Regions from separate parts of the Nitrobacter vulgaris genome, predicted to be linked through region 2. Evidence: predicted binding sites of a transcription regulator. Region 2 holds the regulator's gene; each other region holds the start of a gene.
What was found. The regulator LexA, encoded in region 2, represses DNA repair genes until DNA is damaged. The targets are predictions, from matches to a motif close to TGTTCNNNNTGTGTTCNG.
Positions count from the first base shown of each region.

Region 1: recA (recombinase RecA) is a predicted target of LexA. The motif match lies at 3,692-3,709, and genes of this name have one in related genera.
Region 3: uvrA (excinuclease ABC subunit UvrA) is a predicted target of LexA. The motif match lies at 5,298-5,315, and genes of this name have one in related genera.

Region 1 is NZ_JAVDPZ010000026.1:46,438-56,737, forward strand. Features, by position in the region: gene gcvP (aminomethyl-transferring glycine dehydrogenase) at 1-2,049, shown strand, start outside; gene recA (recombinase RecA) at 2,510-3,601, opposite strand; gene GGQ85_RS15115 (Fic family protein) at 3,882-5,072, opposite strand; partial or broken gene GGQ85_RS15120 (transposase) at 5,400-6,303, shown strand; gene GGQ85_RS15125 (hypothetical protein) at 6,304-6,531, opposite strand; gene GGQ85_RS15130 (hypothetical protein) at 6,618-7,274, shown strand; gene GGQ85_RS15135 (hypothetical protein) at 7,747-7,878, shown strand; gene GGQ85_RS15140 (hypothetical protein) at 8,376-8,819, opposite strand; gene GGQ85_RS15145 (hypothetical protein) at 9,575-9,862, opposite strand; gene GGQ85_RS15150 (caspase family protein) at 10,055-10,300, opposite strand, start outside.
Region 2 is NZ_JAVDPZ010000001.1:115,724-126,023, forward strand. Features, by position in the region: gene gltX (glutamate--tRNA ligase) at 1-1,112, opposite strand, end outside; gene GGQ85_RS00565 (glutamine--tRNA ligase/YqeY domain fusion protein) at 1,327-3,006, shown strand; gene GGQ85_RS00570 (ComEC/Rec2 family competence protein) at 3,093-5,384, shown strand; gene lexA (transcriptional repressor LexA) at 5,425-6,132, opposite strand; gene GGQ85_RS00580 (molybdopterin molybdotransferase MoeA) at 6,295-7,509, opposite strand; gene moaC (cyclic pyranopterin monophosphate synthase MoaC) at 7,734-8,264, opposite strand; gene GGQ85_RS00590 (DUF4381 domain-containing protein) at 8,547-9,026, shown strand; gene GGQ85_RS00595 (vWA domain-containing protein) at 9,019-10,011, shown strand; gene GGQ85_RS00600 (VWA domain-containing protein) at 10,004-10,300, shown strand, end outside.
Region 3 is NZ_JAVDPZ010000016.1:58,127-68,426, reverse strand. Features, by position in the region: gene GGQ85_RS11570 (vitamin B12-dependent ribonucleotide reductase) at 1-754, opposite strand, end outside; gene GGQ85_RS11565 (BA14K family protein) at 1,464-2,015, opposite strand; gene uvrA (excinuclease ABC subunit UvrA) at 2,234-5,209, opposite strand; gene GGQ85_RS11555 (outer membrane protein) at 5,488-6,258, opposite strand; gene GGQ85_RS11550 (single-stranded DNA-binding protein) at 6,644-7,135, shown strand; tRNA gene GGQ85_RS11545 (tRNA-Arg) at 7,173-7,249, opposite strand; gene GGQ85_RS11540 (alpha-2-macroglobulin family protein) at 7,725-10,300, shown strand, end outside.

The sequences.
Region 1 (10,300 bases), on a different contig from region 2:
ATGGGCTATGGCGGTCCACATGCCGCCTACATGGCGGTTAGTGACGCGCTGAAACGGCTGCTGCCCGGCCGCATCGTCGGTCTGTCGGTGGATTCACGCGGGGCGCCGGCCTATCGCCTTGCTTTGCAGACTCGCGAGCAGCACATCCGCCGCGAGAAAGCCACCTCCAACATCTGCACCGCGCAGGTGCTGCTGGCGGTGATCTCCTCGATGTATGCGGTCTATCATGGTCCGGAAGGACTGGCGCAGATCGCGCGCACCGTGAATCGACACACTGCGACGTTGGCGGCGGGATTGACGAGGCTCGGTTTCGCGCCCCTGAACAGTACAGCTTTCGATACGCTGACCGTGAACGCCGGCGAACGGCAAGGCGAGATCGCTTACCGCGCAAGCAGCCAGGGCATCAACTTCCGGATCAACACAGACGGCACTCTCGGCATCGCGCTCGACGAACTCACGATACCGGAGACTGTCGAAGCGGTGTGGCGCGCATTTGGCGCCACATTCTCTTATGCCGACGTCGAAGCGCACGCTTCCGATTTGCTGCCGGCCGATCTCGAGCGCAAGACACCTTATCTGACCCATCCGGTCTTTCACGAACACCGCTCCGAAACGGAGCTGCTGCGCTACATGCGGAAGCTCAGCGACCGCGATCTCGCGCTTGACCGCGCAATGATCCCCCTCGGCTCCTGCACGATGAAGCTCAACGCCACCACCGAAATGATTCCGCTGACATGGGCAGCGTTTGCGGGCCTGCACCCGTTCGCGCCGCTGGAGCAGGCGGAAGGCTATCACATACTGTTCGAAAACTTCGAACAGTGGCTGCGCGATATCACCGGCTACGACGCGATCTCGCTGCAGCCGAACTCCGGCGCGCAGGGTGAATATGCCGGGCTTCTGGCGATCCGCAGTTATCATGCGGCACGCGGCGAAGGGCACCGCACGGTGTGCCTGATTCCTTCCTCGGCGCACGGCACCAATCCCGCCTCCGCCAACATGGCCGGCATGGACGTCGTGGTGGTGGCTTGTGATACGCGCGGGGACGTCGACGTCAACGATTTGAAGGCAAAGGCGGCGCAGCACGCCGATCGTCTCGCCGCCATCATGATCACCTATCCGTCGACACACGGCGTGTTCGAAGAGCACATCCGCGAAATCTGCGACATCGTGCATGGCCACGGCGGACAGGTCTATCTCGATGGCGCCAACATGAACGCGCAAGTCGGCCTGTCGCGGCCCGGCGACTACGGCGCCGACGTCAGCCATCTCAACCTGCACAAGACCTTCTGCATCCCCCACGGTGGCGGCGGACCGGGTATGGGCCCGATCGGCGTGAAGGCGCATCTCGCACCTTTCCTGCCCGGGCACCCCGAGACCGACGGTGCAACGCCGTCCGCGGTCGGACCGGTCTCGGCGGCGCCGTTCGGCTCGGCCTCGATCCTGACCATCTCCTACATTTACATGCTGATGATGGGCGGCGAAGGCCTGACGCGAGCGACCGAAGTCGCGATCCTCAACGCCAACTATATCGCACAGCGGCTCGACCCGCATTTCCCGGTGCTGTATCGCAACGTCAAGGGGCGGGTCGCGCATGAATGCATCATCGACCCCCGTGCACTGAAGGCCAAAACCGGCGTCACCGTGGACGACATCGCCAAACGGCTGATCGATTACGGCTTCCATGCCCCGACCATGAGTTTTCCGGTGCCCGGCACGCTGATGATTGAGCCGACCGAATCCGAATCGAAAGCGGAGCTGGACCGATTCTGCGACGCCATGATCGCGATCCGGCACGAGATTGCCGAGATCGAGACGGGACGCTGGAAAGTCGAGGCATCGCCGCTGCGCCATGCACCACATACCGTACATGACATCGCCGACGACGCCTGGTCACGACCATATAGCCGAGCCCAAGGCTGCTTCCCGTCCGGAACCTCGCGATCGGATAAATACTGGTCTCCGGTCGGACGGGTCGACAATGCCTACGGCGACCGCAATCTCGTCTGTTCCTGTCCACCCATCGAAGACTACGCGCAAGCCGCGGAGTAGAAGATCACAGGCTGTATTCCACTCAACGTTCTCATCCTTCTCCCTTTGGGAGAGGGATGAGAGATGAGGGATGAAGGATGGCAAGGCCGGACGCTGGGGATGTCGGCAACTCAACATCCACAGCGCCCGTCTTTTCCAAGAGGCGCGACATAAATTTCCACGAAAGATTCCCGTCTTCGCGGATCGCACCAACCCGACTCGCACGAGCCCGGGGTCTTGGAAACTCACCTCAGAGTCCTTCATCGTTTACGGAAACGGTGAAAGACTCCATCCATTGATTAGACGCGTTTTCTCACGCGAACCGCTATCCACTTCGCTCGAAAATGCTATAGCCGATCGACCTAAGCGTTCTCGGCAGAAAAATGGTCTTCGGCTTGATCCGGACACCTCCGTGTTCGGTGGAAAACGCGGCGATCAACATCATCAAGCGCACGCCTGTGCTTCCGTGGGAACGAAAGACTCAATCCTCCGCTTCCGTCTCGTCATCGTCGGTGTCGCGCTCAGGGCTACCGGCCAGAATCTGCTCGGCGATCAGTCCTGAATTCTGCCGGATAGCCGTCTCGACCTTGGCGGTGATGTCGGGATTGGCCCGCAAGAACGCTTTCGCGTTTTCGCGGCCCTGCCCCATGCGCTGACTGTCATAGGAGAACCAGGCGCCGGATTTTTCAACGATGCCGGCCTTGACGCCAAGATCGAGGATTTCTCCCATCTTGGAGATGCCCTCGCCGTACATGATGTCGAACTCGACCTGTTTGAAAGGCGGCGCCAGCTTGTTCTTCACGACCTTGACGCGGGTCTGATTGCCAACGACCTCGTCGCGTTCCTTGATCGCCCCGATGCGGCGGATGTCGAGGCGCACCGAGGCATAGAACTTCAGCGCGTTGCCGCCAGTTGTCGTCTCCGGCGAACCGTACATCACCCCGATCTTCATGCGGATCTGGTTGATGAAGATCACCATGGTGTTTGACTTGTTGATCGAGGCGGTAAGCTTGCGCAGCGCCTGGCTCATCAGCCGCGCTTGTAGCCCCGGCAGCGCGTCGCCCATCTCGCCCTCGAGTTCGGCGCGCGGCACGAGCGCCGCGACCGAGTCGATGATCAGCACATCCACAGCGCCCGAGCGCACCAGCGTATCGGCGATTTCCAGCGCCTGCTCGCCATGATCGGGCTGCGATATCAAAAGGTCGTCGACATTCACACCGAGCTTGCGAGCATAGACCGGATCAAGCGCGTGCTCGGCGTCGATGAAGGCGCAGATGCCACCCTTTTTTTGCGCCTCGGCGACCGCATGCAGCGCCAGCGTGGTCTTGCCGGAGGACTCCGGACCGTAGACCTCCACGATGCGTCCCTTGGGCAGACCGCCGACCCCGAGCGCGATGTCGAGGCCCAGCGAGCCCGAGGAGATAACCTCCACGTCCATGGACTTGTCGTTCTTGCCCAGTTTCATCACCGAGCCCTTGCCGAACTGACGCTCAATCTGTGACAGCGCGGCGGACAGGGCCTTGGACTTATCCATGGAGGATCCTTCGACGATACGCAGGGCAGCTTGGGACATAGGCCGGGCTCCTTATGAACGGGATTCGCGGGCAGGACAACGAATGGCGCCGTGGTTGATCGGATGGAAATATGTACCCTATTTGTTCCAAGTTCGCAATATGTTCTTTTCAATGAATGGTACTGGCCTGTTTTAACCCCTAGTGGCCTAATTTGATTTTGGGAGTGGCCTGTTTTAAATTCACCGGGTGTGGTCGTGGTGCACCCGCATGCTGCAAGATACCCTTCCGGAGCGACGGCACCGCGCTCCGGGCCAAGGCCGCCTCAGTGGGCGGCCTCTTTCATAAACCTGGCAATCTCGGCGTTTCTTTTGCCAAACTCTCAGCGGCGATCCTTTTGAGTTTTCGCTGCACCACTTCATAAGGGTCTTCAACAGGGCGGTTAATCCTGATCCGCTGCCATGCCTCGGATAGAATTTTTGCGGCGGTATATGTGCGCATTTTTCGCTCGCCATGCGGCACAAGTAATTGAACCTCGCAAAGTTTCTTAAGGTCGCGAGAAGCCGTAAATTCCGAAACGTCAGCGTCTTTGCGATAGCGCGCATTACTGACCTTTAGTCCAAGCGCGGCGTCAAATAGCGCGATCCAAATGCGATCTTGCAGACTGTATAGACCAATAAACTTGGTTATCTCATTGAATAGAGCCTCAGCCTCTTCATTCCGCCGGATTAGTTTGCCAGCTTGCTGGTAATGAGCCTTCAGGCAAAACCTGATCCATGGCAGCGCGTTGTTTTGCGGGTTCCACTTACCTTGTCCGACAAGCGCGAGAACATCGTAATATTCTTGGGTGTTATCGCCCAACCATTCTTCGATGCTCGAAAAAACAGGATTCAAAGTGCCGCCGCTTGCAATAACAAGGGTCTGTAAGGCCCGGGCAATTCGGCCGTTGCCATCGGAGAAAGGGTGAATCATTGCGCAGTTTAAGTGCGCCATGGCAGCGCGCACTATACCCGGCTCCTTTGACGGAGCCTTCAGATAGTCAACTAATTCCTCCACGAGGTCGTTCACTAGCTCGATGTCTGGGGCGTCGTAGACGCGGACGTTCGTCTTGGAGTTTACGACGAATATGCTCCCCGGACGCCACTGCCCGGGATTTTTGCTCATGTCGTATTGAAGCATCATGAAGTGCAGGCTCTTCAAAAGCTGCCCGCTGACTTGAAAATGCGGATCCTTGGTGGCCTGCAAAATGTAGGTCATCGCGTCGCGATACCCTTTTATCGCTCGTGACGTTTCCGTTCGTTCATCAAGGACGGGCTCGTCTTCAATCGCAGCCACCGCTTCATCTAAGCTGACGTTATAGCCCTCGATGCTGTTGGAGCCTTGAATTGCCCTTGCAAAGGTTGCCCGGCGCAGCGATCCGGACCACCTCCTAGGATTCTGGTTCGTAAAAATCTGCAAGCGTTCCTTCTGCTCGGAGATCAAATCCAAGACAGCGGCATCTTCGTGGGTCAGTTTTGGGGTCTGATAGATCATGCTTGAATGCTAGATAAATCCACCTCCAATGTCAAATAGTAATTGACATTTTGTAGTTTACTATCTAGCATTCAAGCATTCTGGAACTAAACCCAGAACATTGTTCCGGTGCCCTTTGGTCTAACGGTTAGGACGCTCGCTGTTACAGGAGAGGTCCGGGTCCGAATCCCGGCGGGCTGCCAACAAGAAGTGGACCGATGCGGCGGCAACCGCACCGGCCCGGATCATCAACCCGGGATTGGACCCCGAAGTAAATGACCGCTAACGGCAATATAGCGTTCATTAAGCCGTCTTTCCAATCCCCTAGCGTGACGGATTGGGCCCGCCATGAACGTACTCCCCCGCGAAAAGCAGATTGAAGTCATTGCCGCCCTTTGCGAGGGCGTCGGTATCCGCACTGCCGCGCGCTTGACTGGCGTCAACCGTGGCACCGTTGGCAGCCTTGCCTATCGCGTCGGCATGGGTTGCATGGAGCTTCACGACTGCATGATGGTCGGTGTCCGCACTGAGCGGCTGGAGCTCGATGAAGCGTGGTCCTTCGTCGGCAAAAAGCAGAAGAACGTGAAGCGGCACGAGATCGCGGTAAAGGGCGATCAGTACATTTTCATCGGCATGGCCGGGACGCAAAAGGCGATCATTAGCTGGGGCGTCGGCAAGCGGAATACCGAAAGCACGATGGACTTCCTGCACGACCTGCGCAGCCGCGTCATTGGCCAGCCTGAGATTTCAACGGACGGCTTTCACCCATACCGCATGGCCATCCGGGATGCGTTCGGTGCCAGCGCTTCGCATGGCGTCATCGTAAAGACCTACTCGGTAACTCACCTCGTAAAGGAAGCGCAGGGCCGGTACTCACCCGCCGCCGTAGTAGCTGTAAGCCGTGACGTAGTATCGGGCGATCCCGAACAATACGTTTCGACGAGTTACGTTGAACGGCAGAACTTGTCGCCGCGCATGGGCAGCCGACGTTTCACTCGACTTACCAACGGCTTTTCAAAGAAGCTTGATAATCACGTTGCGGCGGTTGCGCTGTACGTTGCACACTACAATCTCTGCCGAACTCATGAAGCCCTGCGCACGACGCCAGCAAAGGCCATCGGCGTTGCGGACAAGGCTTGGAGCAATCGGTCAGCTTGTGGACGCGGCGCTCGCCGTTGCGCCTGCGCTGCCGACTGAAACGCCTCCGGATCGGCGGCGGAAGTTCGAAGTAATTCAAGGCGGGAAAGCCTAATCAGCTTAGTTGCAACATTTCACGAAGCTGCATCGCAGCTTCCTCAGACTCTAGCCGGGCGAGGATTTCAACCTCGCCCGGCTCACCGCCGCCGCGAGTTCGGAAAAGGAAGTAGCCGCTGGAATCAGGTATTTGTTGCCCCGATAGCTCGATCCTCTTTTCTGTGAGCGGAGCGATACAAAGCGTCGTGTCGGTATCGACTTTCGCGCTGAAGTAGTATTCTGCCATTCTGATTCTCCAGAGACATTGCCATGGACAAAACGCACATCGCAGTGCCAGAGGCGGAGATTACGGTCCGCTATCTGGCCGACTATATGGCCGCCTCCGAGCGAAGGCGGCGGACTATCATTGAAGGATGCAAGTATCGGCCCCTCGTGCGGTTGCTTCAGCACAAGCAGGCAACAATCACGATTTCGAATTCGCTTCAGACTGGAAAACCAAATCCCAAAGCATTGCAGGAAAAGGCGGATTTCATCCGCAGCAAACTCGCCACAGACGATTTTGAAGCGCTGACCAACGAAGCGAACGCGGACTACATCCAGAAGTTTGCGGAGGTAAGCGCTAGCGTCAAATTGCCGAATGCGGAGATTTTGCCCGGCAATTCCTTCCCCGCATTCAAGATCAATGGCGTCAAAGTGAAATTTTCGCCTCATCTCCTGTTGCGAAGGATCGACAAAACAAACAAGCAGCGCAACGGCGCATTCATGCTGCGCTATGCCAAAAACAAAGCGCTGGATTCGGCAGTTGGCGAATACCAGTCGGCTGCCGCCTTCGGGCTGTTCAAAGACTACCTCAAGGACGAGGGGTCCGAACCGGATCGGAGTATTTGCGTCACCTTGGATGCTTTTACTGGGACGCTCTACCCTGCACCTGGGAACTCCGTCACAGCGTTCGCCAACATGAAAGCAGCCTGCCAGACCATCGCAGAAAGGTGGTCCAATATTGCCCCGCCCAAAGGGGCTGTCCTTTAGTGGCCTATTTTGATTTCGGGGGTGGCTCATTTCGGCCAGTACCAGTGAATGGATACTGGCCTGTTCCGCGGCCTCAGTGGCCTGGTTCGAGTTTGAACCAAATCCAGACCTGGCCGTTTATCAGCCATCACCGCACGATCTGGGGCTCTTATCGGTGACTGAGAGTGCTTCACGCTCCCGCCTTACAACCAGCGGGATGGCCAATGTGCGAGAAGTGTGAACTCATCGACAGGAAGATTGCCCAGCTTCGCTCGTTTACTGGTCCTGACTTGGACTCTCTCAGCCGAGCCACCATGCGCGCTGCCATCGAAGCCATGCAGGCGGAGAAAGCGGCCCTTAAGTGCGGCATCAAGAATTAAGGCCGCCTCAGTGGGCGGCATCTTTCAGTTCTGGTTTCGCGTTATTCGCGCCCCTATCCGATCGCGAATCCTCTCCTAATTCGATCTTAAGAGTCTGGTGCCAGCCTACCGTGATGAAAAAGATCCTGGTGCTGGCGATCGTGCTGGTCGCAATCAATCAATGGGATACGAATTTCAATCACGGCACCCTGACCCGGGCCGGCTTTTCCTTGGCAAGAGCTCTTGGCCAAGCATTCGGCATTTAGAAACGTCGCCGGCGAAAACATCCGCGCTGGGTCAATGCACGCGAGATCGACGACGTCACGGCCGTTGTCCTCGCAGGTTGCAAGGGTGTGCTGCTTTCCGATTCGGACCCTCGACCGGCCTGACGATGCCGATCGAATCCAACCCGTCATTGTCTAAATCTTGCGATCGACAAGCCTAAACCGCCTTGATGCGCGCCTCGACGCCGACGGTTACCCACATTCGGATACAGACAAGGTCAGCAGTGTTGCCAGAAATCATCAGCACGGCGTGGAGTCGGCAGCGCCGCCAAAATCCTTTTGACTGTGCAACGCGATTTGCATTTGCTGGCGGTCGCTGGGTAGCAGGATTAAGTACGATGCTGGAAGCAATTACTGCCGTCTTTGGAATTATGAGCGCCGGCATTTTCCTGGCTCACGCGATTGACGGCTACTGGTCGCGGCCTTAACCGGACCACGACGCGGGCGCGCCTGATAGGCCACTCTGCTCTGTTCGGCCGTTACATCTCCGCCAGATCGAAGTCCTGACGTAACCGCGCAGCCATGTCCCGGACACGCGTGCGCCACAGGCCCGGATCGGCGATCGGCCCGGCTTCCGGTTTGATCGTCAGCATCGCATTCCATGGGTTTCCGCCGTAAACGGTCACCACGAATCCACGAGCCGGCGCGCCGTCAAGCGTTTGCAGCGCCTTCAGAATGATGCCCGCCAATTCGTCGGCGGTTTTGCGGCGGTCGTAACTCTCTGGCTGGTCCGTTGCGGCGGTTTCTTCAATCGGACCCTCTGCCTCCGGCTGTGGCGCGGTTTCAGCGCCAAGCGATTCCGATGAAGCGCGCGGGTTGTCTTCGGGCAGTTCGGCCTCAGGCAGGGGCGCGTTATGGCGCGTCCCCAAAACGTTCTGGATCAGGGCCATCAATCCCTTGTCCAACCCGCTGCTGTTACCCACGTCGGTTGCTCCAGTCGATTGAGCTATGGCACCCGGACAAATCTGCTGCCCTTTGGCCGACCGTGGATATCTTGCAGGTGTCTCAGCTCAGCGCTACCCCAATTAGCACCGCGACAAGCACGCCGAAGCCGCCCAGCGCAATATTGAGAAAATTCCGGGCCAAACCAGGTTCGGTGGTCAGCATGGTGTTTCTCCCGTACGCAAAACAGATTTGCGTAGAATGAGCGCCGAATCTTAATCAAAACTTTCCAATTGATGGTCCGCTCGCCGAATCAGCAGCCGCACCTGGCCGCAAGCTCGCATGAGCAGCGCGAAGAGAACCGACATGATCGGCAATGATCGGGGAGCGCCTGAATCTGCGGCGAAGTCCACCTCGTCAGGCGGACATCGGCTTAAGAAAGTCCGTTTTCTCGACGGCCTTGGGTGAGCCTCGATAAAACTACAGGTCGGAAAATCTCCTATATCTGGACCGCAACACAGAAGCTTTCATCCAGCTAGGTTGGAAAATGTAGCATTTTTCATCTGCCTTCCGCGGAGACGCAGTTTTTGAACCTTTGCCGCGGTGCAGAGACAGAGAAAGGGCTGGGGGATTGCACTGCCCAGTCTAGACGCAACGTCACCGGGCGATCATATTCCGCTCAGGTGACGTTGTTGTCATGGCACCAGTCGCCGAACGGCGCGGATGGGGAACCGAGGGGCGTATTGCGAGGCGTCTTAGTTGTCCACCATTCGAAGATGAAAGCCGCCGGGGCAAGCTAGTTTGCCGTTCCGCCTGCGGCCCCTATCCTGGACTTTGCTTTGTTTTTGGCGATGGCCTTGGGCTGGCCCTCGTTTCGCACGCCTCCCCAGGGATCGTTGACTCCCGCAGCATCGGGAATCTTGCGCAGCGTGTCCTTGTAAGCTTTTTCGATGGCCTTCTGTTTTTCGATCTGCTCCGGCGTCTTTCCAGGCCCGTCAGCCATCATATTGAAATGCGGCGCCTGGGCGAAAGCCGGCCCCGACACCAGAACCGCCATAAGCATGGATGCGCGTAGAATCTTCATCATAACTCCTCCCCACAGCGGATAGCATAAACGTCAGATCCTTTCGGTTTCAAGCGGCTCACCGCTCGAAAGCGCCGTGAGTCTTGAGACACGAGTGATGCGCCCGACAACGACTCGTGTCGTTCGTTGGGAGGGAACCTTGAAGTGCGACTGGCCGGCACCGATCCCGACCGGTACTTGCCGAATGCGTGCTTAAAATCGGCCCGTTGGACTGCCCATGCTTCCACCCCGGCCAAAACCGCCGTACCCGCCCGGGCCGCGTCCGAACCCTCCTCCGCCAAAACCACCGATGATGCCGATTGAGGGCACCGGCACCGGTACGTAGCTGCGCGGAGGTGGCACGTCGTCGACATAAACATCGTCCGCTTCGCGATGACGCTGGCGTGGAGGCGCCTCCCCACGCCGGGACGGCTGGGCTTGTTTTTTCTTTGGCGGCGC
Region 2 (10,300 bases):
CCCTCGATCAATTCGATCAGGGTTTTGGCTCGCTCTTTGAGTCCCGGCATCGCGCGCAGGAGTTGCGCTCGTGTAACCTCGTTGAGTTTCGGCTTGATGTCCGTTCCGCGCGGAACGTAATCGAGCGCATTCTCGAACAAGGTCACCAGAGCACGATCGTCACAACTGCGAATATAATGGCCGTTGAGGTTTTCGAGTTTGGCAAAGTCGAAGCGTGCAGCGGAGCGTCCAATAGCAGACAGATCGAATGCGTCGATCATTTCCTGTGTGGAGAAGATCTCCTGATCGCCATGGCTCCAGCCGAGCCGAACCAGATAGTTGCGAAGTGCCACCGGTAAATATCCCATCGCGCGATAGGCATCGACTCCCAAGGCGCCGTGACGCTTGGAAAGCTTCGAGCCGTCGGGGCCATGGATAAGCGGAATGTGGGCCATCGTCGGGAGAGACCATCCAAGGGTATCGTATATCTGCTTCTGGCGGGCTGCATTGATGAGGTGGTCGTCGCCGCGAATGATGTGTGTCACTCCCATGTCGCGGTCATCGACAACGACGGCGAGCATGTAGGTCGGCGTGCCATCGCCGCGCAGCAGCACGAGGTCATCGAGGTTCTCGTTCTGCCAAACAATGCGTCCCTGAACTTGATCCTCGATCACGGTTTCACCGGTCAGAGGCGCCTTGAGGCGAATGGTTGGCTTGACGCCTGGCGGTGCTTCGGACTCGTCGCGATCGCGCCAACGGCCGTCGTAAAGCTTGGCACGACCTTCGGCCCGCGCTTTCTCGCGCATCTCGGACAGCTCTTCCGGCGTTGCATAACATCGGTAAGCCTTGCCTTCGGCGAGCAACTGCTCAGCGATCTCGCGATGGCGCGCAACGCGGGAAAACTGGTACACGACTTCGTCGTCCCACTCGATACCCAGCCACTTCAGCCCGTCAAGGATCGCATCGATGGCCGCCGGCGTGGAACGCGCGCGATCGGTGTCCTCGATCCGGAGCAGCATCTTGCCGCCGTGCTTGCGCGCATAGAGCCAATTGAACAGCGCAGTTCGCGCCCCCCCGATGTGAAGAAAGCCGGTCGGTGACGGGGCGAAGCGGGTGACGACGGGTGCGGTCATTTTTGGTGGATCTGACACTTCGGGAGAGGGTATCGGGATTCGCATGAACGGCTAACTGGCCTGCTTCGCGGCGTCAATGTAGTGAAGGGATATTTTGTCCGTTTCTATCTCTACGCGGAACGCCGGGACGGCGCCGTTTCCCAGTTTGCCGGTATCTCAGCCCTTGGCGGCTGCGCGTGGATTTGGCACATAGGCCCGGAGTGAAAGGCACACAATGACCGACGAATCGACTGCGGAAGCGGGCCGGGATTTCATACGCGATATCGTGGCCGCTGACCTTGCGTCCGGAAAGCACAAGAGCATCGTCACCCGGTTTCCGCCGGAGCCGAATGGCTATTTGCATCTCGGGCACGCCAAATCGATCTGCCTGAATTTCGGCATTGCCGATGATTTCGGCGGACGTTGCCATCTCCGCTTCGACGACACCAATCCGACCAAGGAGGAGCAGGAATACATCGACGCGATCCAGCGCGACGTCCGCTGGTTGGGCTTCAATTGGGGAACACACCTCTATTATACCTCGGACTATTTCGAACAGCTCTACGCCTGGGCGCAGCACCTCATTCGCGCAGGAAAGGCCTATGTCGACGATCAGACACAGGAGGAGATCCGCCAGGCTCGCGGTACGCTGACCGAGCCTGGCAGACACAGCCCGTTCCGCGACCGGCCGGTTGATGAGAATCTTGACCTGTTCGCGCGGATGCGGGCCGGAGAATTTCCCAATGGCGCGCGCGTACTGCGTGCGAAAATCGACATGGCGTCCGGCAACATTAACCTGCGCGATCCCGTGCTCTACCGGATTCTACACGCCCATCATCCGCGCACGGGAAACACGTGGAACATCTACCCGAGCTACGATTTCGCCCATGGACAGTCCGACTCGATCGAACACATCACGCATTCCGTCTGCACGCTGGAGTTCGAAGATCACCGGCCACTCTATGACTGGTTTCTCGACAATCTTCCGGTGCCGTCGCGACCGCATCAGTACGAATTCGCACGGCTCAACGTCACGTATACGCTTTTGTCGAAGCGGGTGCTGACCGAACTGGTTCGCGGTGGTCACGTTGCGGGCTGGGACGATCCTCGCATGCCCACCCTTGCGGGCCTCCAGCGGCGCGGTGTGCCGGCTGAGGCGCTGCGAGAGTTCATCAAGAGGATTGGCGTTGCGAAAGCGAACAGTACCGTCGATGTCGGAATGTTCGATTTCGCCGTTCGAGAGGCTCTCAACAGGAACGCGCCGCGTCGCATGGCCGTCTTGCGTCCACTCAAGGTCGTGATCGAGAATTATCCGGAAGGCCAGAGTGAGGAGCTTGAGGCCGTGAACCATCCCGATGATCCCTCGCAGGGCACCCGATGGATGCGGTTCGGGCGCGAGATTTATATCGAGCAGGAAGATTTCATGGAAAATCCGCCGAAGAAGTTCTTCCGCTTGTCGCCGGGCAAGGAAGTGCGGCTGCGATATGCGTATTTCATCACATGCCGCGATGTGGTGAAGAACTCCGCGGGTGAAGTGCTCGAACTCCGCTGCACCTACGATCCGGCGACCAAAGGTGGCAATGCGCCTGACGGCCGAAAGGTGAAGGCCACAATGCATTGGGTGAACGCGGCGGACGCCGTGCCGGCCGAGATCAGACTTTACGGTCATCTGTTCGATACCGAGCAGCCCGACGCGGCGAACTTCGTATCCCAACTCAATCCGCAATCGCTTCAAACTCTGTCCGGCTGCATGGTTGAGCCCGCTCTCGCCCGAGAGGATGACGGAGGTTCAGTGCAGTTCGAACGGCAGGGCTATTTCTGCCGGGATAAGGATTCGTCTCCCGGCAGCCTTGTGTTCAACCGGACGGTCGGCCTGCGCGACACCTGGGCCAAGGTCGCGGCGACCGGCTCCTGATTTCACCGGTATTCCGTATCCGTTCCACTGTTCGCCGTGCAGCCTCTTCCGCTAGCATCGCCGCGAGGGCGTGAAGGGGCAGCCGGATGGCGGAGCGGGGCAGGGCTCGCGATCGGAGGGGAGGGTACGCAGGAACGTGGCCGACGCGGCAGGCCGTCGCTGCTCCTTCACAAATGCCTTCGGGCACCTTACCGGCAATGGTGGCGCGACTGCGAGCCTGGGCTGGCGCGGAAGCGGCAGCCGGCCAACTCTTGCCGTGGGTACCGGTGGCATTTGGCACAGGTATTGCGATCTATTTTTCGGCCGATCACGAGCCCGTTCTCTGGGTTGTCTCCGCGACCGCCGTAGCTCTGTTTGTGGTGGCGCTGCTCTTGCGCCGGCATCGGATGTTTGCCGCCGCTGTCATGGTCGCGGCGGTCGCCGCAGGATTTGCCGTCGCCACGATCAAGACGGCACAGGTTTCCCACGTTGTCCTGACGCGGCCGATGTACACGCCCTTGCTCCAGGGCTTCGTCGAAACCAGCGAGGTGCGCGAGCGGACCGATAGATTTGTTCTGCGCGTCGTTCGGATGGATAATCGGCGGTCGCACATCAAGCTCGATCGCGTGCGGCTGTCGGTCAGGAAGGGTGCCGCGCCCGCCGTTGGGAGCTTCGTGGAGTTGAAAGCGCGATTGCAGCCGCCGCTTACGCCCGTGCGGCCCGGAAGCTACGACTTCGCCCGCGATATGTATTTCCATGGCATTGGCGCGTCCGGCTTCGTCATGGGCGCCATCAGGACCGTGAGCTCTCCGCATGGTGGTGGGCTCGCATTGCGCTATGCCGCGCTGATGCAGGAGTTGCGCGATACCATCGACGCCCGCATCCGTCTTGTTCTCAGCGACGACTCGCGGGCCATTGCCACCGCGCTTCTGACCGGACGGCGCGACGCCATCACGACGCCGGTTAATGAGGCGATGTTCATTTCGGGATTGGGCCATGTGCTTTCGATTTCCGGCTATCATATGGCCGTCGTCGCTGGCGTGGTCTTCTTCGCGGTGCGTGCGCTGTTGGCGCTGGTTCCGGCGTTGACGGCAACCTTCCCGATCAAGAAGTGGTCGGCGGCTGCGGCGCTTGCGGCAGCCGCCTTTTATCTTCTGCTGTCGGGCGCCGAGGTTGCGACCCAGCGCTCGTTCTTCATGACGGCGGTGGTGCTGATCGCGATCATGGTGGACAGGCGCGCTATTACGTTTCGCACACTCGCGGTGGCGGCGATGATCGTGCTTGCGATTGCGCCGGAGTCATTGATCCACCCGAGCTTTCAAATGTCGTTCGCGGCGACGCTCGGGTTGGTGGCGCTAGTTCAGGTCGGGATGCCGAAGATGCTTGCAACCCCCGATCACTCGCCGACGGCGAGGGCCGCTCTGTGGGGTGGACGCGAAATCGCCATGCTGGCGCTGGCGTCACTCGTGGCCGGACTCGCGACCACGCCGTATGTCGCGTTCCATTTCCATCGGGTGACGCCATACGGCATTGTTGCGAACCTGCTGGCGATGCCGGTGATCTCGGCGCTGGTGATGCCGGCCGGGCTTCTCGGACTTGCGGCCATGCCGTTTGGCTTCGACGGCGTGTTCTGGCGGCTGATGGACTTTGGCATCGAATGGATGGTCGCTGTGGCTCAATGGGTAGCGGCGCTTCCGGGCGCCATCGGTCATACGGCTGCTTTTGGAACGGGGCCGCTGCTCGCGGCGACCGCGGGCATCATTCTGCTCGGACTGTTGAGAACACCGCTGCGCTGGAGCGGCGCGGTTGTGGTCGCGCTGGCGATCGTGTGGTCATTTGCGGTGACGCCGCCGGATATCCTGATCTCCGCGGAAGGTCGCAATGTCGCCGTGAGGGGCGGGGACGGCCGGCTGCGCCTCATCAGTACGAGTAAGGACTCTTTCACGGTCAGGGAATGGCTTGCCGCCGACGGGGATGGGCGTGGGTCTGCCGACCCTACGCTGGCGGAAGGCGTCTCATGCGACGATGAGGGCTGCGTGGTCAAGGTGAGTGGAGGTGGACTTGTCGCGCTTACGCGGCGTCCGGAGGCGATGCAGGATGATTGTACGCGGGCGGAGCTCATGGTGACGCCGTGGCAGGCTCCGGAGGGGTGCCCAGCGCAGGTGATCGATCAAAACAGGCTGCGGCGTGAAGGCGCTCTTGCCTTGTGGCGAACCCCAAGTGCTTCAAGATCTGGTGCTTCAAGATCCGGCTTTGCTGTTGATGCCGCACGTCCTGTCGGCGTCGATCGTCCCTGGTCATCCGCTGCCGTCGATGAACAGTCGGCACAGCTGCAATCAAAACCGGAACCCCCGGCCGACGCCACGCCGGTGCCCGAGGATCTCCAGCCGGACGATTGAACGGCTCGTCCACGGTTGGAGCCTTTCGCTCCTGATGAAATCAGTACTTGCGGTAAATGCCGATCAGTCTGCCCTGGATCTGGACCCGATTGGGCGGAAGTATGCGAACTTCGTAAGCCGTGTTCGCCGGCTCCAGCGCGATCGAAGCGCCGCGACGGCGGAAGCGTTTCAACGTCGCTTCCTCGTCGTCGATCAGGGCAACGACGATGTCGCCGGTATCAGCGGTCTGGTTCCGCTGGATCAACGCAAGATCGCCATCGAGAATTCCGGCATCGACCATGGAATCGCCGCGTACCTCAAGCGCGTAGTGTTCGCCGGTACCAAGCATGTCGGGCGGCACGCTGACGGTGTGGCTGCAGGTCTGCAACGCTTCGATCGGCGTGCCGGCTGCAATCCGTCCCATCACCGGAACGGCGACCGGACGTTCCGCATCGTCGACGACAGCGCCGCCGCTGCTGCGGCGGACTTTGCCCAGATTGCCTTCGATGACGCTCGGTGTGAAACCGCGACGGCCGCCGCCGCCGCTGGCGGCGAGTTCGGGCAGTTTGATGACTTCGATGGCGCGGGCGCGGTTGGGCAGACGGCGGATGAATCCTCGTTCTTCCAGCGCGGTAATCAGGCGATGGATGCCGGACTTCGAGCGCAGGTCGAGCGCGTCCTTCATTTCATCGAACGAGGGCGGCACGCCGGATTCTTTCAGCCGTTCGTTGATAAAACGCAGGAGTTCATACTGTTTGCGCGTGAGCATCCCGACCCAGTCCCTGGTTGATGGGTTCTTGCCAACTAGGGGACATCGGGCCTGCAGCCCTTATAACCCCGCGGCACGAACCTCGAAACAAATCATGAACATACACTATATGTTCGATATGTGTTCCGCAACCCTTTAATTTAAGGTCAACAAAGCGACGTTTTATGACAGCGAAAGCTTAATGATGGCGCAGGGCTCGCCTTTGCTTGCAGCCGGCGCAAATGGCGTGCGGATTACGAGAGCCTCTGCCGCAGCGAGTTTTCCCATCAGCGAGCTGTCCTGATGCCCGATCGGCGTCGCGACCGGCAAGCCGTCCGTCGAGGGTGTGAGTCGGGCGCGCAGATAATCCTGCCTGGCTTGATTGGCGCTAACATCGCTGCCGAGCAGCGCCGGTTCAATGCAGTGGTGCACATCTTCACGCCCCGATAGCGCGCGAATCAGCGGCACCATGAACAGAAACGCGCAGATGTAGGACGAGACGGGATTGCCGGGGAGGCCGATCACCCGCATCGGGCCTAGACGTCCGTGCATCATCGGCTTGCCCGGCCGCAGTGCGATCCGCCAGAACGCAATCTCCACGCCTTCCGCCTCCAGTGCACGCTTGACGAAGTCATGGTCGCCGACCGACGCGCCGCCGGTCGTAACCAGAATGTCGGCGCCGCTCTCGCGGGCGCGGCGGATCGCGGCGGTTGTGGCGTCCATTGTGTCGGCGGCGATACCGAGGTCGATCGCCTCGGCGCCTTCGCCTCGGGCGAGTGCGCGAAGCGCGTAGCCGTTGGACAAGATGATCTGGCCCGGACCGGGCGTCGCGCCCGGCAAAACCAGTTCGTCACCCGTGGCGAGCATCGCTATTGTGGGACGGCGATGCACCGGCAGGTCCGGATAGTTCATGCCGGCAGCAAGGGAAAGATGGCGGTCGGTGAGATGGCTGCTGGCCCGGATCAGGACGTCGCCCTCACGAAAATCCACGCCGGCAGGACGAATGTTCTTTCCGGGAGCAGTGGCTTCCTTGACGATGACGTGGTTGCCGTCGCGTTCGGTGTCTTCCTGGATCACGACTGTATCGGCGCTGTCCGGCACTACGCCGCCGGTGAAAATCCGTAAGGCCTCGCCGGTTTGCAGCGCGCGCTCGAGCGGCCGTCCCGCAGCGATCTCACCGATCACCTGTAGCCGCGCTGGAATTGTCGCGATGTCCGCTGCGCGCACCGCATAGCCGTCCATCGCCGACATTGCGACCGGCGGCTGAGTCCGGCGCGAGGGGAGATCGCGCGCCAACACCCGGCGATGCGCGGCTTCGAGAGCCACGGGTTCCTCCGGGAGCGGTTCGACTCCGGCAAGAACAGCCGCAAGGGCGTCGGCGACCGTCATCAGGGGCATGACCATTCTCCTAGAGCATTTTCCGGCCGTGCGATCAGCCGTAAGAAAATCCCCTCAATCAATAGCTTGCGCGTATTCTGATCGCAAAACCGGTATCCATTTTTGCGGAATACGCGCTAGGCGCGATGCGCCTGGCGGGCGCGTCAAACATCTACCGAACTCGCGGCTCGCATACAACGGTACTAAGAGCCAAAATGCCGCTTAACGACGCATTCGCGCGGCGGCTATGGTTCTGAGGCGGTATCCGTCACAAGATAGTGGCCGGACTTGCCGCCCTTTTTCTCGACGAGGTGAATGCCCTCGATCCGGACGCCGCGTTCCACGGCCTTGATCATGTCGTAGATCGTCAGGCAGGCGACGGATACCGCCGTGAGGGCTTCCATCTCTACTCCGGTCGGGCCGGAGACTTTGACGCTTGCGCGGACGCGGCAGCCCGGAATTCTCCTGTCGGCCTCGATGTCGAGCGTGACTTTCGACAGCGCCAGTGGATGGCAGAGTGGGATTAAATCCGAAGTGCGCTTGGCGGCCATGATGCCCGCAATGCGCGCAGTGCCGAGCACGTCGCCCTTCTTGGCGTTGCCGCTTTCAATCAAGTCGAGCGTCGCCCTGGTCATGACGACCTGGCCCTCGGCGACAGCAACGCGCTCGGTTGCGGGCTTTGCCGAGACATCGACCATCCGCGCCTCGCCTTTGACGTCGATGTGGGTGAGGGCGAGTTTGTGTTTCCCGGCGGTCTTGTTTTTCTTGTCTGCCATGTCAATCAAATCCTGAGCTGGTTCTTCCCTCTCTCACGAGGGGAGAGGCTATTTTTTCAAGACCAGATTTTAACGTATAGTTTCAGCACTTTGTGAAGATTTTAAAATCTGGAAACGGGATAAAGCTACATATCGATAGCAAAACGGCTGATTGCTTTTTTAAGTTTCGACTTGCCTCTTTTGTAGAATTTAGATGTCGTTCTGGAAAGCAAAGAAAAGAATCTGAGGACAGGTGTTCGAAACTGGACTTCACCGCGCGCGTCTTCGCGAGGCCGGGCAGCCTTGGCTAGTTCTCCACAACCCGATCCAGTCGCCGGCCTGATCGACATTCCATTGCCGCCGGCGATCAGTCTTTGGCCCCAGACATGGCCGCTGCGGATTGCGCTGGCCGTTGCCACGGCCGGCCTTCTCTTTGGTCTGTGGCGGCTGACCTATTGGTGGTATCGCAACCGCTATCGTCGAGCGGCGCTTACCGAGCTTGCGGCTATCCAACGCACGTGGAATCCGGAGAATCCTGCCGGCACGTCCATCGCGTTGGCGTCGTTGATCCGCCGCACCGCGCTGGCTGCTTTTCCGCGGGGACAGGTCGCATCGCTGGCTGGCCAGACATGGCTGGCGTTTCTTGACCGAACAGCTGACACGCGAGACTTTTCCGAGGGTGTGGGGCGAGTGCTGGCGCGCGAAGCCTATCAGCCGATCGCTGACGATCCCCGCGCGCTTTTCGGTATTATCCGGCACTGGATCAAGGCGCACCATGCTTGAATTTGCCTGGCCTTGGGCCTTCGCCCTTTTGCCGCTGCCGTTGTTGGTCTGGTGGCTGTTGCCGCCTTATCGGGCGCGCCGCGCATCGGTTCAGATTCCGTTTTTCGCCCGTGTCGCCGAGGCGACCGGGCAGAAGCCGCAGCCCGGCGCGGTGATCTTGCGGCGCTTGCCCCTGCAGATGATCGTTGCCGTCATCATTTGGCTGCTGATGGTTTCCGCGCTGGCGCGCCCTCAATGGGTCGGCGATCCGATCACGCATAAAATCGCGGCGCGTGACATGATGTTGGCGATCGATATCTCCGGCTCGATGAGCCAGCCCGACTTCAAGGCGCCCGACCAGAAGATGCTGCAGCGGCTCGATGGCGTGAAGCAGGTCGTTCGCGACTTTATCGCCCGCCGTAAAGGCGACCGCATTGGCCTGATCTTGTTCGGCACGCGCGCCTTTTTGCAGGCGCCATTCACGCAGGATCTGCAGACTGTCCAGATGCTGTTAGATCAGACCGCAGTCGCCATGGCGGGCGAGCAGACGGCCATCGGCGACGCCATCGGCTTGGCGATCAAGACATTTGATACGAGCAAAACGAAGCAGCGCGTGCTGATCCTGCTCACCGACGGCAACGATACGGCAAGCCGGGTGCCGCCTGTGCATGCCGCTGAGATCGCCCAGCAGCGCGGGCTCACGATCTACACGATCGGCGTCGGAGATACTGAAGCCTCCGGCGAAAACCGCGTCGATCTGCCGGCGCTCCGTGAAGTGGCGAGCACGACGGGCGGACGGTTTTTCCGCGCCGAGAACGGCGAGCAGCTCGAAGCGATCTATGCCGACATCGACAAGCTTGCGCCAGTAAAGGTGCAAACCGAGAGCTGGAGGCCGAAGCTGCCGCTGTTCCAGTGGCCTCTCGGTGCAGCCGTGGTGCTTGGTCTCGGACTTTGGACGGTATTGCTGCTGCGCGGCCTGACTTTCGGAGCGCCTAGCGATGTTTGAGCAGGCCGTCGAAGCATTTCATTTCCTTCGGCCGTGGTGGCTGCTCGCGCTCGTGCCAACCGGGCTGATCCTGGCGCTTATTTCACGGCGAGACAGTGTCGATCTGCAATGGCGAGGCGTCATTGCACCCAACTTGCTGAAGCACATGATCGTTACGCCGCAGCGGCGGTGGCATATCAAACCCTCCTATCTTGTTGCGCTGGCGCTAGGACTGGGCGCCGTCGCGCTCGCCGGGCCGACGTGGCGGCGCGAGTTGCCGCCCTTTGTCGAGGACAAAGCGCCATTGATG
Region 3 (10,300 bases), on a different contig from region 2:
TGGAACGGCCGCCGCCCGAGAGACGTTCGCCTTCGCCGCGCAGGCGCGAGAAGTTGGAGCCGGTGCCGGAGCCGTATTTGAACAGGCGCGCCTCGCGCACCCACAGGTCCATAATGCCGCCTTCGTTGACGAGGTCATCCTCGATGCCCTGGATGAAGCAGGCATGCGGCTGCGGGTGCTCGTATGACGACTTCGACTTGGTCAGCTTGCCGGTCTTGAAGTCGACATAGTAGTGGCCCTGGCCGGGGCCGTCGATGCCATACGCCCAGTGCAGGCCGGTGTTGAACCACTGCGGCGAGTTCGGCGCCACCATCTGGCGCGCCAGCATGTAGCGCAGTTCGTCGTTGAAGGCACGCGCATCTTCTTCAGAGGTGAAGTAACCGCCCTTCCAGCCCCAATAGGTCCAACATCCACTGAGCCGATCGAACACCTGCTTGGCCGAGGTTTCACCGACGATGCGTTCATTCTCGGGGAGGGCGGCGAGCGCGTCGGTATCAGGGACCGAACGCCACAGCCATGAAGGGACCGTTTCCTCCTCGACCTTCTTGAGGCGCGCCGCGACGCCGGCTTTCCTGAAATATTTCTGCGCCAGCACATCGGAAGCGACCTGCGACCACGGTTCCGGCACCTCCACATTCTCGAGGCGAAACACCACGGAGCCATCCGGATTACGGATCTCGCTCGTGGTCAGCCGGAAATCGATCCCGGCATAGGGTGATTGACCGTCCCTGGTATAGCGCCGTTCGAATCGCATTGTTTCGTGCCCCGTAACTGTCCGTCACCGCTTCGGCGGCGTTGGCGGTTTCCATTCGCGGACTCTTGCGCCCGCAGTTCGGCCAGTGGTTCCGGCCCTGTTTGGAAGTCCGATTCCAACCAGAGGACCTGCGGCCCGTGGCTATCTCGGACTCAACGCCTCACATCCCCATTTGCGCCAGTTTCGATCTGGTTTTTGGTGTTCCTGACACCTCGGCTCAGAGCAGACACGTCCGCGCTCCGCTGCCCAAACCGGCGGACGAAGTGCCCATTCTGGAACCTTTCAGGAGCGACCGGCGGAACCCGAAACATACTCGCGCCAACCGAAATCTAAGCTAGGACGACTCCCTTGCGCACGTCAAGGACTAGTGCAGATTCTTGAATCAAATACTAAATATGGTGGAAAGAAGGGAAAACCAAGGGTCGAATCGCGCCTTGGATGACTTCAAGTATCGGTGAGTGTTCACGGATTCCGAAACGGAAAAAGTCTCTGATGTCGTCCCACCGACGAATTTCGCCCGCTGTTCACAAGACAGCTATTTATTGCACGCGAGGGGTTGCTTCAGAGACGCGACTCGCTACGCGCGACCAACCGTTCAGCGGATAAATAGCTAAGGTGTGCCGGGAACGGCAAAGCGAAGAAGATAAAAGAAAAAGGAGCGGTGCTTTTGGCACCGCTCCTGACGAGGCCCATGAAGGGGGCAAGCTAGTTACGGACAGCGATGGCGTTTGCCGTCGTGACCCAAATAGGTTCCGGAACGCACATCGTATGATTTGAACCGTTGCTGGCAGTAGGAGGCATCCCTGCCAGAGCCGTTGCTTTGGACCGCGGTGGGACCATCATCGTAATAATCGTCATCGCCGTAATATGGGGAGCCGTAGTAGGGGGAAGAGTACGAGTAATAAGGCGATCCCCAACCACCGCCCCAACCCCAACCTCCACCCCAACCCCACGGGCCGCCCAGCAAGCCGCCACCAATAAAGCCGGGATAAAACCCGCCACCCCAACCTCCACGCCACCCGCGGCCGGCCCAGCCAATACCGCCGCCGCGCCAGCCTCCACCCATGCCCATGTGATGCCCGCCACGCCAGCCGCCACCGCCCATGTGTCGGCCACCTCCGCCCATACCAATGTGTCCGCTGCCACCGGCGAATCCTTGAGCCTTTGTTCCCAATCCTTGTGCATAGCTTGGCGACGCAATGGCCAGCGGTGCTGCAACCGCCAGGACGGCCGCCACCAGTACTGGTTTGAAACTAAACATCTTCACAACTCCATGTCGGATTCGAATTTAGGCTTTCGCTCACGAACAAAACGTGGCGATAGGTGGCGAGTTCCGCAACGGGGCTTTCGGAAATGTTCCATCACCGGAACAGGCATCCATCACAACAAAAACTGACTGAAAAATATCGTTTTGTATCATATACATAAGAACAAATCCTTATAGATGAATTTATCGTTCACAAGTTTGCATCTTGTGCGTCATTCAGCCGCTTCGCTCGCGTTATGTCGCTTCGGCTTTCCTGCCTTCTTCAGCACCGGCTTCAAAAAATTTCCGGTATGACTGCGCGGCGCTTTCACAATGTCTTCCGGTGGTCCCCAGGCAACGATCTCACCGCCACCGTCCCCACCATCGGGGCCAAGGTCGATCACCCAATCCGCGGTCTTGATGACTTCAAGATTGTGTTCGATCACCACAACTGTATTGCCCTGCGCGACCAGCTCGTGCAGCACTTCAAGAAGCTTCTTTACGTCATGGAAGTGCAGACCAGTTGTCGGCTCGTCCAGAATGTAGAGTGTGCGGCCGGTCGCGCGTTTCGACAGTTCCTTCGCGAGTTTGACGCGCTGCGCCTCGCCGCCAGACAACGTGGTGGCCTGTTGCCCCACATGAATGTAGTCGAGGCCGACGCGATGCAGCGTCTTGAAGGTTTCGCGAACGCGCGGTACCGCCTTGAAAAATTCGGCCGCTTCCTCGACCGTCATGTCGAGCACGTCGGAAATCGACTTGCCTTTGAATACCACCTCGAGCGTCTCGCGATTGTAGCGCTTGCCCTTGCAGGTGTCGCAGGTGACGTAAACATCGGGGAGGAAGTGCATCTCGATCTTGATGACTCCATCGCCCTGGCAGGCCTCGCAGCGCCCACCTTTGACGTTGAAGGAGAAGCGGCCTGGCGCATAACCGCGAGCCTTGGCTTCCGGCAGGCCGGCGAACCACTCACGGATCGGCGTAAAGGCGCCGGTGTAGGTCGCAGGATTCGAGCGCGGTGTACGCCCGATTGGCGACTGGTCGATGTCGATGATCTTGTCGATGTGCTCCAGACCCTCGATGCGGTCGTGGGGCGCGGGGGGATCGCTCGCATTGTTCAGCTTCCGCGCGATCGCCTTGTAAAGCGTGTCGATCAGCAGTGTCGACTTCCCGCCACCGGAAACACCCGTGATGCAGGTGAACAGACCGAGCGGAACTTCCGCGGTGACGTTCTTGAGGTTGTTGCCGCGCGCATTGACCACCTTGATGGTGCGGCGATGGTTGGGCGGCCGCCGATCCGGCACCTCGACCGCCAGTTCGCCGGTGAGATACTTGCCGGTCAGCGACTTCGGGTTGCGCATGATATCGGCCGGCGTGCCCTGCGCGACGATATGGCCGCCATGAACGCCGGCGCCGGGTCCGATATCGAGCACATGGTCGGCGAGGCGGATGGCATCCTCATCGTGCTCTACGACGATCACCGTGTTGCCAAGATTGCGAAGCCGCTTCAGAGTTTCAAGCAGGCGGGCGTTGTCGCGCTGGTGCAAGCCGATGGAAGGCTCGTCCAGCACATACAGTACGCCGGTCAGGCCTGAACCGATCTGCGAAGCAAGCCGAATGCGCTGGCTCTCGCCGCCTGACAGCGTGCCGGAAGCGCGTGACAGCGTAAGATAATTAAGGCCAACGTCGAGCAGAAACGACAGTCGCTCGCGGATCTCCTTGAGTACGCGGCCGGCAATTTCGTTCTGCTGCACCGAGAGCACTGTCGGAACGGTCTCGAACCATTCGCCGGCAAGACGAACAGACAGTTCGCTGATCTCGCCGATGTGCTTGCCCCCGATCTTGACGCACAGTGCCTCCTGCTTGAGCCGATAGCCCTTGCAGGAATCGCACGGCACGTCGGAGAAATATTTTCCAAGCTCCTCGCGCGCCCATTCGCTTTCGGTTTCGCGATAACGACGATCGATGTTGGGGATAATGCCTTCGAATGGCTTCCTGGTTTCGTAGGAGCGCACGCCGTCTTCATAGGAGAACTTGATCTCACTGTCGCCCGAGCCATGCAAAAGCGCGGCCTGCGTCTTCTTCGGCAAGTCCTTCCATTTGGTATCCAGAGCGAATTTGTAAAATTTGCCAAGCGCGGTGAGGGTCTGCAAGTAGTATGGTGACGACGATTTTGCCCACGGTGCGATCGCGCCTTTGCGCAGCGTCAATTCCCTGTTCGGGATGACGAGATCTTCATCGACGTGCTGCTCGATACCGAGACCACCGCATTTCGGGCAGGCGCCGTAGGGATTATTGAACGAGAACAGCCGCGGTTCGATCTCAGGAAGTGTGAAGCCGGACACGGGGCACGCGAACTTTTCCGAGAACAGGATGCGTTCAGGACCGCTCTTGTCGTGGATCTTCGCGATTTTCTTCTTTTCGCCCTCTCCGGCGAGAGGTGAAGGAGGCGCGTCCGCATATTCGATCACCGCCAGCCCCTCTGCGAGCTTCAAAGCAGTCTCGAATGACTCAGCCAGCCGCTGGCCCAGATCCGGCCTTACAACGATGCGGTCGACTACCACGTCGATATCGTGCGGAAACTTTTTATCCAGAGTGGGAGCATCGGCAAGTTCGTAAAAAGCTCCGTCGATCTTGACGCGCTGAAAACCCTTTTTGAGATACTCTGCCAGTTCTTTTCGATACTCGCCCTTTCGGCCGCGAACGACCGGCGCCAGCAGATAGAGCCGCGTGCCATCGGGCAGCGCCAATACCCGGTCGACCATCTGCGACACCGTCTGGCTTTCGATCGGCAGGCCGGTTGCGGGCGAATAGGGCACGCCGACGCGCGCCCACAATAGCCGCATGTAATCGTAGATCTCGGTCACGGTCCCCACGGTCGAGCGCGGATTCTTCGAAGTCGTTTTCTGCTCGATGGAGATCGCCGGCGACAGCCCGTCGATCTGATCGACGTCGGGCTTCTGCATCATCTCCAGAAACTGGCGCGCGTAAGCCGACAGGGACTCGACATAGCGGCGCTGACCCTCGGCATAGATGGTGTCAAACGCCAGCGAGGACTTGCCAGAGCCGGAGAGGCCGGTGAACACCACGAGTTTGTCGCGTGGGATTTCCAGATCGACATTCTTGAGGTTGTGTTCGCGAGCGCCGCGAATCGTGATGGCGCGACTCGCGGGACTCAATTGTTGCCGCTTCGCCTTGATGACTTCGTCCATGACAGGCTTTTCCGGATGCAGAAGCCGCACCGCGTTTGGGCGCGCCCCGCCGGGCAATCCCCGGAGTGGCGCCATCTGTAGCAGTCTGTGGAACGTAGATAGAACAGCGGGCGATTTCCAGAGGGCGTCAGCGATCATCCCCGATTTCATCGGGAGGAGCAGCACGGCGTATCAGTAGGCTGCCCGTTGGCGGGGTTGCCTGCGACCCTTGGCTCAAACAAAAAGGCCGGCAAAAAGCCGGCCTTTCAAGTTTTCCAAGAACGTCGGATCAGACGCGATCAGTACCGTGCAATGGCTGGGCCACCCCAGCGGTAATTGATGCGCGCCGTGACGAGATCCACGTCCTGGCCGATATTGTCGGTTCCAAACAGCGTACCGGCGGCCCCTGCAACACCATTGTTGATGAAGGTATATCTGTTGCTACCCATAAAGATGTGATCGTACTCGAATCCGAGCGACCAGTTTGGCGCAAATCCATATTCGAGGCCGACGCCGACCGTAGCGCCCCAGTCGGTATTATTGACGTTGTTGGTCACCTGAACGCCAGTCAGGGTGCCAAGGCTCCGGTATCGGTTAGAGGTCACGGCGGCGCCGCCCTTCACGTAAAGCAACGTGGCATCCCAAGCATACCCGACCTGGCCAGTGAACAGGCCGAACGCACCCAGATGGCTGTCGTTGGTGAAGGCAGGGAAGGCGAGGCTGGCACGGCGACCACTTATATCGGCCCAGTTACCCTGAGCTTCCAGCCCGAACACCCAATTGCTGCTCTGCCAGCGATAGCCGATCTGACCACCGGCCGTGCCGCCGGTTGCGTCATGGCAACCTTCACGCGCCACGACAACCCCTGCGGGCGTCGTGAAGTCCCAGCAATTGCGGCTCGATCCCCAGCCACCGTTCGCGCCGATGTAGAAGCCGCTCCAATCGTAAATCGCGGCCACCATCGGAGGGGCCTTCGTATATGGACGCGGGGCAAGGTCGGCCGCAGTGGCGGGCGCGGCACCAAGGCCAATAGCGAGAGCACCGACGGCCCCAATCAGAAACTTGTTCATTTCAATCCCCGGATTTTTGCTTTAATTTCAACAACTAAAGCGCGAGCGCTGCTAGTTACCCCGAAACTTGTGAATCAGTTATACCCTCAGGCGCGGCAAATTGCCGTCTCTCAAATGCAACACTCTAGGTCAAATTGGTTGTCCCCGCGGGCGGAGTATCTCGGCGAGAGGTCTGCGCGGACTTTTGGGCTTATTCTTGAGAACAAATAAAGAACATTATACCATACTCGATCCGTGGATAACCCGGCGATGAGCCTCTCGGCGCGGCGAGGGGAGTGTAGGCTGCTTGAACGCCGTCACGGCTCGATTTTGAAGCGGCAACATCCGTTTGGGTTAGCACCGGTTTTGAGCTAGCAATCGGGAATTGGGGACATGGAGAACGGCGATGGCGGGTAGCGTGAACAAAGTTATTCTGATTGGCAATCTCGGAGCCGACCCGGAAATCAAGCGGACCCAGGACGGACGGCCGATCGCCAATCTGCGGATTGCAACCTCTGAAACCTGGCGCGACAGGACCAGCGGCGAGCGCAAGGAAAAAACAGAGTGGCATCGCGTCGTGATTTTCAACGAAGGCCTCTGCAAGGTTGTTGAGCAGTATTTGAAGAAAGGCTCCAAGGTCTACATCGAGGGTCAGTTGCAGACCCGAAAATGGACCGACCAAAGCGGTGTCGAAAAATACTCCACCGAAGTGGTGCTACAGAATTTCAATTCGACTCTGACAATGCTCGATGGCCGCAACAGCGGCGGTGGCGGCAACTTCGGATCTGACGATTCCGGCGGCGACTTCGGGTCCGGAAGTCCGTCAGGCGGAGCGCCGCGCCGCGCCGCGGCCGCCGGTAGCCACCGCAGCGACATGGACGACGACATTCCGTTTTAGCGAGTGAAAATAACCTGGTGTTTACTGCGCCGGTTTTTGGCGATCCCGGCAGGATTCGAACCTGCAACCCGCGGAGTAGAAATCCGCTACTCTATCCAGTTGAGCTACGGGACCGTTTAAAGCTTCATCTCCCAAAAGCTTCATCTCACCGCAATATGAAAAAACCGCCTTCGCGCCAAGTCCGATCCGAACCATTTCGATCGGGCGGGCGACAAACAGGTGCGATCCGTTCGTCTCGAGTGCGTACAGACGCCTCGTACGGGCAGTCCGAGGACGATGAATCGGAATTCCTTTGCGCTGGACTTATACTGTAGCGATACGGGATAAGGCAATGAATCTGCTACATTTTGGTGCATTTTCTGGCACGGGCGGTTTGATTCTGACATTCGCATCCCGTTCAGGCCGGTGTCGCGAAGTTAAAAACGAACGACCAACAGCAAGTATAACCTGTTAGTGGAGTTTTGGCCGTGATCGTGTTTCGAACTCGCGGCCCATGGATTGCAAGTGTCAAATTCGATTTCGATCCCGCACAGCGCAGAACTCTGACCCGGGAACACCCCAGCGACATTTATGCGCGCAGGAGCTTTTTATGACCAGGATGGTTCGCGCCGTAGCCCTCTGTGCGACCTTACTCATCGGGCTTGGATCAGTTGCCCTGGCAGCAGATAAAGCCTTCAAGCGGGATGATCTTGCCGACGCGGCAATCAAGCTCGAGGCTCAGATCAAGAGCGAAGCAGGCACTATCACCAAATCGGCCCCGACTTTGCGCGCCGATGCCGACGCGGCCTTCAAACGAGCCGATTTTCGCAGCGGTCTTCAGATACTCGGCCAGATCTCAACGGTCGTACCAGCCGACAGCGGCAACTGGCTGCGCCTGGCACGGACAATCTTCCAGATCAGACCCACCACAAGTCAGGAACAAACCTTTCTGCTCGAACGAGCATCCACCGCCGCCTATCTCGCCTACCAGCGAGCGAACGATTCTGCTGTCGAAGCTGATGCATTAGCGGTTCTCGGGCGCGCATTTTCGGATCGAAAGCTGTGGCGGCCAGCCCTCGACACGTTGCGGCTTTCGCTTGATCTGCGCGAGGTCGCCGATGTTCGCGCGCAGTACGAAAAAATGCGAGACGACCATGGCTTTCGGCTGCTCGATTACACCGTGGATTCGGACTCGGCATCGCCTCGAGTCTGCTTCCAGTTCTCTGAGGATCTTGCCAAGAGGACGGACTTTTCACCATTCGTGACGCTGGCCGGGGTCGACCGGCCGGCGCTGTCTTCGGAAGACAGACAGCTCTGTGTCGAGGGCCTCAAGCACGGTGAGCGCTACAATATCCATCTGCGCTCCGGGCTGCCATCGACCGTGAAGGAGGGTCTGCCGAAATCCGCTGAATTCAACGTCTATGTGCGCGACCGTAAGCCCTTCGTCCGCTTCACCGGACGGGCCTACGTGCTGCCGCGCGTTGGCCAGCGCGGCATCCCGCTGGTCAGCGTCAACACCCAGACGGTGACCGTCAAGGTGTTCCGGATCGGCGACCGCAATCTCATCAATGCCGTTGTCGACAGCGATTTTCAGAAGACGCTCAGCGGCTATCAGTTGTTTAATCTCGGCAACGAACGCGGGATCAAAGTCTGGTCGGGCGAGGTTGCGACGGCCTCCACGCTGAACGCCGATGTGACGACCGCGTTTCCCGTCGATGAAGCGCTCGGAAACCTCCAACCCGGCGTTTATGTGATGACGGCCGCGCCAAAGGGGCCGTCCTCAATGGAGGACGAAGAGTCCAACTCGCTGGCGACTCAGTGGTTCATCGTCTCGGACCTTGGCCTGACCGCCTATTCAGGCAATGACGGCATCCACGTATTCGTCAATTCGCTGGCGACAACCGATGCTGTGGACAAAGCGGAAGTCCGCTTGGTCGCACGCAACAATGAAATCCTTGCAACCCGCAAGACGGATGAGTCGGGTCACGCGTTGTTTGAGCCTGGGTTGGCTCGAGGCGAAGGAGGGCAGTCGCCTGCGCTGCTGACAATCAGCACCGACAAGGCCGATTATGCATTCCTCAGCCTGAAGTCGAATGCATTCGATTTGACCGATCGCGGGGTTTCGGGCCGCGCCGTGCCATCGGGAGCCGATGCCTTCGTTTATGCCGAGCGGGGCGTCTATCGCTCCGGGGAGACTGTGTATCTCACGGCGTTGGTGCGGGACGGGCAGGGTAACGCGGTAACCGGCGGACCGTTGACGCTGGTGGTCGAACGGCCCGACGGCGTCGAGTTCCGCCGAGCCATCCTGGCCGATCAAGGCGCGGGCGGACGAAGCCTGACCCTGCCGCTCAATTCAGCGGTCCCGACCGGGACATGGCGGGTTCGCGCATTTACGGACCCGAAAGGACCGTCAGTCGGCGAAACCACCTTTATGGTCGAGGACTATGTCCCAGACCGGATTGAATTTGACTTAATAACCAAGGCGAAACAGATTGCCGCTGATACCCCGGTAGAACTTAAGGTCGACGGCCATTTCCTCTATGGCGCTCCCGCATCCGGCTTGCAGATCGAAGGCGATTTGCTGGTGGCACCTGCCGAAAGCCGTCCAGGATATGCCGGATATCAATTCGGCGTGCCCGGCGACGACGAGGCGACCAGTAACGAGCGCACGCCGATCGAGAACCTGCCCGAAGCCGATGCAAACGGCGTCGCAACCTTCCCGGTCAGCCTCGCAACACCGTCCTCGTCGAGTCGACAGCAGGCAGCACAGATTTTCGTTCGCATGGCGGAGGCCGGCGGACGCGCGGTCGAGCGGAAAATCGTGCTTCCGGTGAAACCGTCCAGCGCCATGATCGGCGTCAAACCGTTGTTTGCCGACAAGAATATCGCAGAGGGAGACAAGGCCGGCTTCGACGTCGTCTTTGTCGCACCAGACGGAACATCGCTTGCCCGCAAGGGTCTCCGCTACGAATTGCTCAAGCTGGAGAGTCGCTATCAGTGGTATCGTCAGAATTCGTATTGGGAATACGAGCCGGTGAAGTCGACCAGACGGGTGGCCGACGGAGATCTGACGATTGCCGCCGACAAGCCTGCGCGGATCGAACTCTCTCCACAGTCGGGACGCTACCGGCTCGACGTCAAATCGTCCGATCCCGATGGTCCGCTGACATCCATTCAATTTGACGT